DNA from 2 places in the Caulobacter sp. GW821-FHT09B08 genome. Region 1 is predicted to be linked to the other one. Evidence: predicted binding sites of a transcription regulator. Region 1 holds the regulator's gene; the other holds the start of a gene.
What was found. The regulator HrcA, encoded in region 1, represses chaperone genes, less so after heat shock. The targets are predictions, from matches to a motif close to GTTAGCANTCNNNNNNNNNGANTGCTAAC.
Positions count from the first base shown of each region.

Region 2: a site for HrcA is predicted at 4,450-4,478, ahead of groES (co-chaperone GroES). Genes of this name have one in related genera too.

Region 1 is NZ_JBWKPL010000001.1:903,343-909,545, forward strand. It holds gene rdgB (RdgB/HAM1 family non-canonical purine NTP pyrophosphatase) at 9-614, opposite strand; gene AC07OA_RS04305 (DUF2975 domain-containing protein) at 1,173-1,706, shown strand; gene AC07OA_RS04310 (helix-turn-helix domain-containing protein) at 1,725-1,955, shown strand; gene rph (ribonuclease PH) at 2,094-2,810, opposite strand; gene hrcA (heat-inducible transcriptional repressor HrcA) at 2,935-4,011, shown strand; gene grpE (nucleotide exchange factor GrpE) at 4,019-4,636, shown strand; gene AC07OA_RS04330 (low molecular weight protein-tyrosine-phosphatase) at 4,711-5,181, opposite strand; gene msrA (peptide-methionine (S)-S-oxide reductase MsrA) at 5,277-5,795, shown strand; gene dnaN (DNA polymerase III subunit beta) at 5,944-6,203, shown strand, end outside.
Region 2 is NZ_JBWKPL010000001.1:449,914-456,116, forward strand. It holds gene AC07OA_RS02085 (hypothetical protein) at 98-412, opposite strand; gene AC07OA_RS02090 (hypothetical protein) at 456-584, opposite strand; gene AC07OA_RS02095 (hypothetical protein) at 1,063-1,932, shown strand; gene AC07OA_RS02100 (hypothetical protein) at 1,937-2,164, opposite strand; gene groL (chaperonin GroEL) at 2,395-4,038, opposite strand; gene groES (co-chaperone GroES) at 4,099-4,389, opposite strand; gene AC07OA_RS02115 (protease inhibitor I42 family protein) at 4,600-4,986, shown strand; gene AC07OA_RS02120 (VOC family protein) at 5,001-5,384, shown strand; gene AC07OA_RS02125 (DUF4345 family protein) at 5,413-5,844, shown strand; gene AC07OA_RS02130 (TetR/AcrR family transcriptional regulator) at 5,865-6,203, opposite strand, start outside.

The DNA.
Region 1 (6,203 bases):
GTAAGACGTCACTCAAACAGCGCCGCCTTCAGCTTGGCGAAGGCCACGGCGCGGTGGCTCATGGCGTCCTTGGCGGCCGGCTCCATCTCGCCGAAGGTCTGCTCGAAGCCGTTCGGCACGAAGATCGGGTCGTAGCCGAAGCCACGGTCGCCGCGCGGCGGGAAGGTCAGGGTCCCGTGGACCTCGCCCTGCACCACCACCGCCGGGCCACCGTTGGGCCAGGCCACGGCCAGGGCGCAGGTGAACCAGGCGGCGCGCTCCTCCGAGCCGGTCTCCTCGATCCGCTCGGCCACCTTGTCCATGGCCATGGCGAAGTCCTTCTCCGGCCCCGCCCAGCGCGCCGAATAGATGCCGGGAGCGCCGTCCAGCGCCGCCACCGACAGGCCCGAATCGTCGGCCAGGGCGATCTGGCCCGACAGGTCGGCGGCGTGGCGGGCTTTCAGCAGAGCGTTGCCGACGAAGGTGGTCTCGGTCTCGTCCGGCTCGGGCAAGCCCAGGGCCCCGGCGGCCAGCACCTCGAACCGGCCGTCCAGCAGGGCGTGCAGCTCCTTGGCCTTGCCCGGATTGTGCGTCGCGGCCACGAGCTTGGTTCCGGCGTCCAGCTTCAGCGTCATCGGGCGTCTCCTCGGGAAAACCATGCCTAAGAGGTCTCTACTCCTCCATGTGGCCCCGCGCCCGCAAGGTTTTCGGACGGGGACATGCACTTGTGCGTGTCCCCAACCACAAGCGCGGCCGCATCGGCCTTCGCAGCAAATTCCGTGCGCCTGATGGGGACACGCACAAGTGCATGTCCCCGGCCGCGATGCCGAACGCGTGGCCCCGACGCCACACCCCTGTGTGATCCCTCCGCGAGGGGCGATCATTACAGAGGTTTAATATCGTTTATCGATAAGCGACATTGGTCCGGAGAAAATCGCCGCCTATCTTGCGGTCATGGGAGGCGCGCCATAGGGACGCGGCCCCGCATCCGATCCGAAGGCCCGCCATGTCCGCCGCCAGACTGTTCCGCATCGTCGACGCCGTCGCCACTCGCGTGGCGACCCTGACGCTGATCGCCGGTCTGCCGCTCGCCGCCGTGACCTTCGCCCTCAAGACGTTCTGACCCCGCCTTTGACCGCCCCGCGCTGAACGGGGCATGGTCGGCGTTCTGCTTGAAGGATGGGGAAGAGCGGATGCGCGCCTTGGGGCCAGGTTCGGTATCGAGTTTCCTGAAGATCATTCTCGACGTGATCTACGTAGGCCTGTGGGTCTGGGTCAGCCTGCTGGCCATTTTCACGGTGGCGGTGCTGCTGCTCAGCTTCAATCCGGAGCTGATCACCGCGCGCCTGCACATCGGCGGCTCGATCGACGAGCTGATCAGCAAGGGGCCGCTGTTCGCCGGCGCCCTGGGGGCCTGGGCACTCTTGTCCGGCGGCTGGATGGTGATCGTCGAGCGCCTGCGACGGGTGTTCTCGACCCTGACCGCCGGCGACCCGTTCCACCCGGACAATGTCCGCCGCCTGCGGGTGGTGGGCCTCGTCCTCGCCGCCCTGGAGATCGGCCACTACATCTTCGCCGCCCTGGCCAAGTGGCTGGCCCCGGACACCAAGATGGTCGACGGCTCGTTCAGCCTGAGCGCCTGGTTTCCGGTCCTGGTGGTGTTCGTCCTGGCCGAAGTCTTCCGCGAAGGCGCCCGCCTTCGGCGGGAGGCCGAACTGACAATCTGACGCGAGAAGAACAAGACAATGGCCATCCGCGTGCAACTGGACCGCATCCTGCTGGAACGACGCATGTCGCTGACCGAGCTGTCGGATCGGGTCGGCGTGACCATCGCCAACCTGTCGATCCTCAAGACCGGCAAGGCCCGCGCGGTGCGCTTCACGACGCTGGACGCCCTGTGCCGCGAGCTGGACTGCCAGCCGGGGGATCTGATGACCTATGAGCCGGGTCCGGGGCATACGCACGAAGAGGATTGATCTCCACTTGCCCCCACCTGACCGCTACGCGGTCTGTCCGCCCCCATAGGGGGCGGAGCCGCACGTCCAGCTCTTCCCCCTACGGGGGAAGACGACCGCGAAGCGGTCCGTAGGGGGCAAGCGTCCCGTGGCGGGGCGCTACTTCGAAACCGCTTCCCGCTGCTTCACGAACAGCTCCCCGATCCCCTTCTCCGCCAGGGCGAACAAGGTGTCGAACTCGCCGCGGGTGAAGCCGCGCTTCTCGCCGGTGGCCTGGATCTCGACGATGTCGCCGCTGTTGGTCAGCACGAAATTGCTGTCGGCCTCGGCGCTGGAGTCTTCCTCGTAGTCGAGGTCGAGCACCGGGGTGTCCTTGAAGACGCCGCACGAGACGGCCGCCACCTGGCCCAGGATCGGGTCGGTCTTCAGCACGCCCTCCTCGATCAGGTAGTTGACCGCGATGCGCAGGGCGACCCAGGCGCCGGTGATGGCGGCCGTGCGGGTGCCGCCGTCGGCCTGGATGACGTCGCAGTCCAGGCTGATCTGGCGCTCGCCCAGGGCCTTCAGGTCGACCACGGCGCGCAAGGAACGGCCGATCAGGCGCTGGATTTCCTGGGTGCGGCCGCTCTGCTTGCCTTGCGCGGCCTCGCGGCGGCCCCGGGTGTGGGTGGCGCGGGGCAGCATGCCATATTCGGCCGTGACCCAGCCGGCGCCCTTGTTGCGCATCCAGCCGGGGACGTTCTCCTCGACCGTGGCGGTGACCAGCACCTTGGTGTGGCCGAAGCTGACCAGGCACGAGCCCTCGGCATAGCGGTTGACGCCGGTCTCCAGCGTGACGTCTCGCGTTTGGTCGGCGGCGCGTTCGGACGGACGCATGGGAAACTCCGGGGCTTTGCGTGATAGGATTGCGCCGCTTATCCTACCGAAGACGGGATCGTCCAACCCCGTCGAAATCCGAGGGTCCGGCCGTGGGTCCTGTCCGGACGCGTTCGAAGGCGACATGACACAGCTGTTTTCGGGGTTTTCCGCTCAGACTCCCAGCCTCACGGACCTGGACGCCCGCGCTCGCGATATCTTCCGCCGGGTGGTGGAATCCTACCTGGAGACCGGCGAGCCGGTCGGGTCGCGGACCATTTCGCGCGGCGGGGTGCAGCTGTCGCCGGCCTCGATCCGCAACACCATGCAGGACCTGGCCCAACTGGGCCTGCTGGACGCCCCCCACACCAGCGCCGGCCGCATCCCCACCCATGCGGGCCTGCGGATGTTCGTCGACGGCCTCTTGGAAGTGGGCGACATCGGCGAGGAGGAGCGGCGCACCATCGAGGCGCGATTGTTCGCCCACGGCCGCTCGTTCGAGGAGGCGATGGGCGAGGCGTCGGCCATCCTCTCGGGCCTGGCCGGCGGGGCGGGGGTGGTGGTGGCCCCGGTCCGCGAGGGCGGGGTCAAGCACGTGGAGTTCGTGGCCCTGGGCGCCGACCAGGCCCTGGCGATCATGGTGTTCGACGACGGCACCGTGGAAAACCGGCTGATGAAGCGCGCGGCCGGGGTCACCCCCGCCGCCCTGCAGGAGGCGTCGAACTTCCTCAACGCCCGCCTGCGCGGCCGCACCCTGAACGAAACCAAGGCCGAGATGGCCGCCGAACTCGACACGGCCCGGCGTGAACTGGACGCCGCCGCGGCGCGTTTGGTCGAGGACGGTCTGGCCGCCTGGAGCGGCGGCGACGACCCCGACCGCGCCCTGATCGTCCGGGGCCGCGCGAACCTGTTGGCCGACGCCAGCGCCCGGGAGGACCTGGAGCGCGTGCGCCGGCTGTTCGACGATCTGGAGCAGAAGGGCCAGCTGATCGGCCTGCTGGACGACGTCCGCTCGGCGGAAGGGGTGCGCATTTTCATCGGGGCCGAAACGCGACTCTTTTCGCTTTCGGGTTCCTCCCTGATCGCGGCGCCCTATATGACGGGCCGACAGAAGGTGCTGGGGGCGATCGGCGTGATCGGTCCCACCCGCTTGAACTATGCCCGGGTGATCCCGCTGGTGGACTATACCGCCCGCGTGCTCGGCCGGATGATGGATGGATGAGGACTGTATGACCGACGATACGGCGCCGGCCGAAGACGTGGCCTTCGAGGCTGATGACGCTGCCCAGGAAATCGAGGCGCTGAAGCTGGAAGTGGCGGCCCTGAAGGACCAGGCCCTGCGCTTCGCCGCCGAGGCCGAGAACACCAAGCGCCGCGCCGAGCGCGAGATGAACGACGCGCGCGCCTACGCCATCCAGAAGTTCGCCCGCGACCTGTTGGGCGTGGCCGACAACCTGTCGCGCGCCACCGCCCACAGCCCGCGCGGCTCGGAAGACGCGGCGGTGACCAACTTCATCGTCGGCGTCGAGATGACCGAGAAGGAGCTTCAGGGCGCCTTCGAACGCAATGGCCTGAAGCAGATCGCCCCGGCCAAGGGCGAGAAGTTCGATCCGCACCTGCACCAGGCGGTGATGGAGCAGCCGTCGGACGAGGTTTCGGCGGGCGGCGTGATCACCGTGCTGCAGGCCGGCTACGAACTGATGGGCCGCCTGGTCCGTCCGGCCATGGTGGCCGTGGCCGCCAAGGGCTCCAAGGGCCCCGACGCCCCGGCCGAACCGACGGCGGGCGCCAACCCGTACGCGGCCAACGGCGCGGATACGGGCGGCTCGTTCGACACGAAGGCCTGATCGCCCTCTTAGCTGTCATCCCGGACAAGCGCGTAGCGTAGACCCGGGATGACAATCTGGGGTGCGGGCCGCCCTCAGCCCTCCCCCGCGATTCTATCCGCCAGCCCCTTGGCCCCGGCCACCGCGTCGGCCCAGGTGACGTCGAAGTCCCGGTCCTCGCCATAATAGGGATCGGCCACCGACTTGCCCTGGCGGCCCTCCACCACGTCCAGCAGTAGCATCAGCTCAGCCGTCCCGTCCGACGGCCGGATGCGCTTGAGGTCCGCGAGGTTGTCGCGGTCCAGGGCCACCACGTGGGTGAAGCGCCGGAAGTCCTCGGGCTTCACCTGCCGGCCGCGATAGCCCGAGATATCGATACCGTGCCGCAGCGCCACGGCCTGGGCCCGGCGGTCGGGCGGATGGCCGACGTGCCATGACCCCGTGCCGGCCGAATCGATCTCGACGTCCAGGCCCCGGGCTTGCGCCTCCTGCCGGAAGGCCGCCTCGGCCAGGGGCGAGCGGCAGATGTTTCCGAGGCAAACGAACAAGACGGCGGGACGGGGCACGTAGAGCCTTTCGGGCAAGGGCGACGCGCTTGCGCGAAACCCGGACGGACCCAACATGTAGCCTCGACCTTCCCTCGCAAGAAAGACGTCAGACCATGACCACCGAAACCGCGATCCTCGCCGGCGGCTGTTTCTGGGGCGTCCAGGACCTGCTGCGCCGCTATCCGGGCGTGCTGAAGACCCGCGTCGGCTATTCCGGCGGCGACGTGCCCAACGCCACCTACCGCAACCATGGCACCCACGCCGAGGCCATCGAGATCATCTTCGATCCCAGCGTGATCAGCTATCGCAAGATCCTGGAGTTCTTCTTCCAGATCCACGATCCGACCACCAAGAATCGCCAGGGCAACGACATCGGGCTCAGCTACCGCTCGGCCATCTACTACACCAGCGAGGCCCAGAAGGCCGTGGCGCTGGACACCATCGCCGACGTCGACGCCTCGGGTCTGTGGCCCGCCAAGGTGGTGACCGAGGTCGAGCCGGCGGGCCCGTTCTGGGAGGCCGAGCCCGAGCACCAGGACTATCTGGAGCGCATTCCCAACGGCTACACCTGCCACTTCGTGCGCCCCGGCTGGGTGCTGCCGGCCCGCGCCGAGAGCCCCGCGAGCGCCTAGTCGCCCCATGATCGAGGCCCGGTCGCGCATTTCGCCGCGGCCGGGCCTTCCCCCGGTCGCGGTTTGCGCTAATGTCGCAAGTCCATTCATTGCGGGGTCGCGGGGGGATTCTCTTCGTCGGCGGCGATCCTGGGACCTGGACCGAGATATGAAGCTTACCATCGAGCGGGCGGCGCTGCTGAAGGCGCTGGGTCACGTGCAGAGCGTCGTGGAACGCCGCAACACCATCCCGATCCTGTCGAACATCCTGCTGTCGGCCGATCGCGACACCCTGTCGTTCTCGGCCACCGACCTGGACATGGAGATCATCGACGAGGGCCTGGCCCAAATCGACGTGCCCGGCCAGATCACCGCGCCGGCCCACACCCTCTACGAGATCGTCCGCAAGCTGCCCGACGGTTCGGACGT
Region 2 (6,203 bases), 450 kb from region 1:
ACGGGTGAGGAGGAGCCGCGCTAACCTTCTCCTCACCCGTGAAACGGGGGAGGTGGCATGGCGCCGATAGGCGACATGACGGAGGGGGCGTCGCGCCCTACCCCATCAACCACCGCCTCGGATACTTGTCCCCCAAGGCCCGTGCCTCGCCCACCTTCAGGCCCAGGTCCCGCATGCGGTAGGCGACCAGTTCGCTCATCGCCTCCACGGGCTCGCGGCCCGCCGAGGGGCTGGAGGCCACCGGCCCGGCCTGCATGGCTAGGTCCACGGCCGCCCATTCGGCCTGGGCGCGGTCGGCCTTGCCGACGGCGAAGTAGTGGCGGACCGGCAGACGCTCGCCGGCGATCTCGACCATCACCGCGACCATCCAGCCTTGGACGATCAGATCGGCGTCGGGTCGCTGGCGAAACATGTCCGCCGATGTAGCAGGTTTCGCGGGCTGGTCATCGGGCCCGTCACCCGATCAGGCGAAATCCAACCTGGGCGACCACGCCCAGGAAGACCCAGCTGGCCAGGCCCAGCAGGATCAGGCCGACGGGCGGCAGGCGCCGCTCGCGCAGGCGGCGGACAAGGTTCTCACGCATGGCGTTCACTCCCGACGGACGCGTCGTTCCGCGCGTCTCGAGGTGAAGCTACGCCCTCAACTCCAGGAAAGATGCGTGACGAATGGTAGCGGCATACGCGTGTCGGGCGAGCTCTAGCCCAGGTACTGGAACGCGGCCTGACTGACCAGACCCAGGGTCAGCCACAGACCCAAACCCAAGGCGATGTACACGGCCTTGGGGGTACGCCGGTTACGGAAATGGTGAATCTCGTGACGCGCCATCGACCAGCCCTCCAGGGAACGCTTGCTGCGTTCGCGGATTCGGAAACGGGCTTGGCCATGAAAAAGCTCCAGGTGTTAACGCGAGCGTGATCGGTTATCCACAACCGTGAATGTTCCGGGCCCCTCAGGTATCGCGGACCCCACGCCTAGGGGATGCCCGCAGTGACCCCCGCGCCCTTCGGCGCCAGCCTTGAGTCCAGCAGGCTCGCCTCGCGGGCCGATCCGGGATCCGGGCGATGAGCATCGTGGCCATAATCGTGCTGACCCTGAAGGCCAGCCTGATCATCACCGTCTTCGCCCTGGGCCTGTCGGCGATCCCCAAGGACCTGATCTCGGTGCTGCGCCGACCCTGGCTGCTGGCGCGCTCGCTGTTCTCGGCCTTCGGGGTGATGCTGGCCGTGGCCCTGGCCATCGTCTTCCTGCTGCGCCCGCCGCACGCGGTCATGGGGGTGCTCATCGCCCTGTCCCTGGCGCCGATCCCGCCGATGCTGCCCGGCAAGCAGATCAAGGCGGGCGGCGACGTGGTCTACGCGGTGGGGCTGCTGACAGCCTGCTCGCTGTTCGCCCTGGTTTGGATCCCCCTGGCCAGCCACCTGCTGGCCAGCGTCCTGGGCGTGGACGTGCTGGCGCCCATGGGCAAGGTGGCGGGCATTCTGTTCACGATCATCCTGCTGCCCCTGGCGGCCGGCGCGCTGGTCCGCCGCTTCGCCCCGGACCTGGCGATCAAGGCCCAGCCGTGGCTGTCCAAGCTGGGCACGGGCCTGCTGGTGCTGTCGGCCCTGCCGATCGTGTTCAAGCTGTGGGGGCCGATCGTGGGGCTGATCGGCGACGGCGCGCTGATCGCCTTCCTGATCTTCGTGCTGGCGGGCCTGGTGTCCGGCCTGCTGCTGGGCGGGCCCGAGCCGGACCACCGGACCGACCTGGCCTTCGCCTCGGCCCAGCGCCATCCGGGCATCGCCCTGGCCCTGGCCAGCCTGAACCTGGCGGGCGACAAGGCCGTCGCCCCCGCCGTGGGACTCTATCTGCTGGTCGCGATCGTGATCGGCATACCGTTCGTCGCCTGGCGCAAGCGGGCCGGCGCGGCCAAGCCCGTCCAGGCGTCCTGAAAGCCTAGTGCTTCCAGGCCTCCTGTTCGATGGCGTCCAGGTCTTCGGTGTGCGCCAGGTCCAGCAGCACGCCGATCTGCCGGTCAACACCCCGCCAGACGTCCGGCCCGCCTTCGCCGATCTCGCCCTCCTTCTGGCGGGCATGCTCGAAGACGACGCACAGCTCGTCGAGCAGGTGCTCGTCCTTGACCGCCAGCAGGGCCATCAAGGCTTTCAGAAGCTTCTCGTTCACGCGAGACCGGAAATCAGCCTCGCGCGCGAGCCGCGTCAAAGTCGCGTCTTTCATGGGCGTTCTTTCTGAGCCGCCAGCCATCCGGGGGATTCCCTCGAAGGTAGGGAACGCTCAACGTCAAATTTAGCTTCCGTCGGAAAACCGACATTTTAGTTTTAGATCAAAGAAAAAGGGCGGGACCTCGCGGCCCCGCCCTTCTCTTAGCTATCAGCTTGAGCTGACAGGACTTCTTAGAAATCCATGTCGCCCATGCCGCCCGGCATGCCGCCCGGGGCGCCGCCGGCCGAGGCCTTCTTGGGCGCTTCGACGATGGCGGCTTCGGTGGTGATCAGCAGGCCGGCCACCGAGGCGGCGTCCTGCAGAGCGGTGCGGACCACCTTGGCGGGGTCGATGACGCCGTCGGCGACCAGGTCGACATACTGCTCGGTCTGGGCGTTGAAGCCGAAGGTCGCGTCGTCCTTCTCGAGGATCTTGCCGACCACGATCGAGCCTTCCACGCCGGCGTTCTCGGCGATCTGACGGATCGGGGCCTGCAGGGCGCGACGGACGATGGCGATGCCGGCGGTCTGGTCGTCGTTGTCGCCGACCAGGGTGGCCAGGGCCTTCGACGCCTTCAGCAGGGCGGTGCCGCCGCCGGGGACGATGCCTTCATCGGCGGCCGCGCGGGTCGCGTTCAGGGCGTCGTCGACGCGGTCCTTCTTTTCCTTCACTTCGACTTCGGTCGAGCCGCCGACGCGGATGACGGCAACGCCGCCGGCCAGCTTGGCCAGACGCTCTTGCAGCTTTTCCTTGTCGTAGTCCGACGTGGTGTCTTCGATCTGGCGCTTGATCTGGGTGATGCGGGCTTCGATCGCCGACTTTTCACCGACGCCGTCCACGATGGTGGTGTCGTCCTTGGTGATCGAGACCTTCTTGGCCTTGCCGAGCATGTCGAGCGACACGTTCTCGAGCTTGATGCCCAGGTCTTCCGACACGACTTGAGCGCCGGTCAGGATGGCGATGTCTTCCAGCATGGCCTTGCGGCGGTCGCCGAAGCCCGGAGCCTTGACGGCGGCGACGCGCAGGCCGCCACGCAGCTTGTTGACCACCAGGGTGGCCAGGGCTTCGCCCTCGACGTCCTCGGCGATGATCACCAGCGGACGGCCCGACTGGACGACGGCTTCCAGCACCGGCAGCAGCGGCTGCAGCGACGACAGCTTCTTTTCGAACAGGAGGATCAGCGGCTCTTCCAGCTGAACTTCCATCTTGTCGGCGTTGGTGATGAAGTACGGCGACAGGTAGCCGCGGTCGAACTGCATGCCTTCGACGACGTCGAGTTCGGTCTCGGCGGTCTTGGCTTCCTCGACGGTGATGACGCCTTCGTTGCCGACCTTGTCCATGGCGCGAGCGATCATGTCGCCCACTTCCTTGTCGCCGTTGGCCGAGATGGTGCCGACCTGGGCGATCTCGCTGTTGGTCGTGACCTTCTTGGAGGACTTCTTGATTTCCTCGACGACGACGCCGACGGCCTTGTCGATGCCGCGCTTCAGGTCCATCGGGTTCATGCCGGCGGCGACCGACTTGAGGCCTTCCTGGACGATGGCTTGGGCCAGCACGGTGGCGGTGGTGGTGCCGTCGCCGGCCTTGTCGTTGGTCTTGGAGGCGACTTCGCGGATCATCTGCGCGCCGAGGTTCTCGAACTTGTCAGCCAGTTCGATTTCCTTGGCGACCGAGACGCCGTCCTTGGTCGAGCGCGGGGCGCCGAAGGACTTTTCGATCACGACGTTGCGGCCCTTGGGGCCCAGGGTCACCTTCACCGCGTTGGCGAGGATGTTGACGCCGCGCAGCATCTTGTCGCGCGCGTCCGAGGAGAAATAAACGTCTTTAGCGGCCATGTGTATGAGCCCTTCTAAAAGAGAATTACGGGTAGGAAGCGGTCGTCGAGCGGTCGGGCCTTAGGCCTCGACGATGCCCAGGACGTCGCTTTCCTTCATGATCAGCAGGTCCTGGCCGTCCACCTTCACTTCGGTGCCGGACCACTTGCCGAACAGGATGCGGTCGCCGGCCTTCACGTCCAGGGCGACGACTTCGCCCTTGTCGTTGCGGGCGCCGGGGCCGACGGCGACGACTTCGCCTTCCTGCGGCTTTTCCTTGGCGGTGTCGGGGATGATGATCCCGCCCTTGGTCTTGGTTTCTTCTTCGACGCGCTTCACCAGGACGCGGTCGCCGAGAGGGCGAAATTTCATGAGTCTTCTCCGTCGGGACGGTTTTAAATTATGGTTCGTCGGCCAGCGGGGAGCGTTGCTGTTAGCAGTCGCTCCCACCGAGTGCCAACGCCGGGCAGGAGTTAGGACCGGCGGTGGGGGGAGTCAAGGACGGCCAGGGACGATTTGCTGTGGGTCGTTCGCGGCCCAAGTCAGATGACGGACGAAGCCGAGATCACGTTAGGGACGATCATGAAGACGCTTTATGCCGCAACAATGGCCGCCGCCCTGCTGGTGCTGGGGGGCTGCGCCGCCGGCCCGCCGCCGCCGGCCCTGACCCTGACCGCCGACCAGGCCGGTCCGGTGACCGTGGCGCGCGGCCAGGCCTTCGACATCGTGCTGCCGATGAACGCCGGTACGGGCCATGGCTGGCGGCTGGACGAGGAGGCCTCGCCGATCCTGGGCGGCGGCTCCAGCCGCGTCACCGACGCCGAGCGCCCCGGCGGCCCGGTGACCACGGTCTACAGCTACAAGGCCCTGGCGCGCGGCCGCACCACCCTGTCCTTCACCCTCAAGCGCCCCTGGGAGCCCGACCGCCCCGACGACCGCAAGGCGGTGTTCGACGTGCGGGTGCGCTGAAGGAAGGATTGGCGATGATCGACCACATCACCATCGGCGTTTCCGACTACGCCCGCGCCAAGGCCTTCTACGACCAGGCCCTGGCGCCGCTGGGGATCGCCCCGCTGTATGTCGTGCCCAAGGAATATACGAACGGCGTCGACGTGGTCGGCTACGGCGATGACCGCCCCTGGTTCTGGATCGCCGGCCAGGACGGCCTTTCGGGCAAGTTCCACGTGGCCTTCTCGGCCACGAGCCGGGCGCAGGTCGACGCCTTTCATGCCGCCGCGCTCGCCGCCGGGGGGAAAGACAACGGCGCGCCGGGCCCGCGGCCGCATTATGACCCCAACTATTACGGAGCCTTCGTGCTCGACCCGGACGGCTTCAACATCGAAGCCGTCTGCCGGGCGCCCGCATGACCCCGGCCGGAGACCAGCACGCGTGACCATTTCCAGCTACGGCCTCTCGCTGATCCTGGCGCTGATCGCCTGCGTGATCGGCGGCGTGCTGGGCGGCCTGACCCTGGCGCGGCCGGGCTCGGTGCTGGGCCCGCCGCCGTCCGACAGCGAAGCCCCGCCCACCGTGCCCTGGGGCGAGGGCCGGGCCCTGGGGGGCCTGGTGATCCTGTCCCACGCGGCCACGGCCCTGTTCCTCAGCTACCAGCCCGGCGTCGGCGCGGCCATGGCCTTCGCCCTGGCCACGGCCTGGCTGGGCGCGGCCCTGGGCCGGTCGTTCTCGGCCCTGGCCGACCGGGGCCGCGGCGGCCGGCTGAACCTCGCCAGCCTGGTCTTCGAGGTCCTGATCGCCGTGACCCTGTGCCTGCCGTTCTTCAACCCCGGCCGGCTGGTGGTGCTGCGCGGGCACGGGATGCTGGTGTAAGGCGCGCGCTCGGGAGGGCCTCAGGCCCCCGTCAGCGGCGCCCAGGCCGCCATGGCCGAGGTGACGACCGAGTTCAACTGGTCCGTCCCGGCCCCGCCCCGCGCGCTGAGGCTCAGGCCGTTGCGGACGGTGGCGTAGAAGTCGGCGACGGCGCGGACATCCGTCCCCGCGGGAACGTCGCCCTCCTCCACCCCCTTTCGCAGCCTGGCCGCGAGGGACTCGTCGTTGGCGGCGCGCAGCGCGCAAAGGCTGGCCGCCAGATCGGCCGACATGTCGCCGGCCTCCGCGGCCGTCTGCACGACCATGCATCCGCTGGGGGTGTCGCAGCTGGAGAAGGCGCTGACGGCGTTGCGCAACAG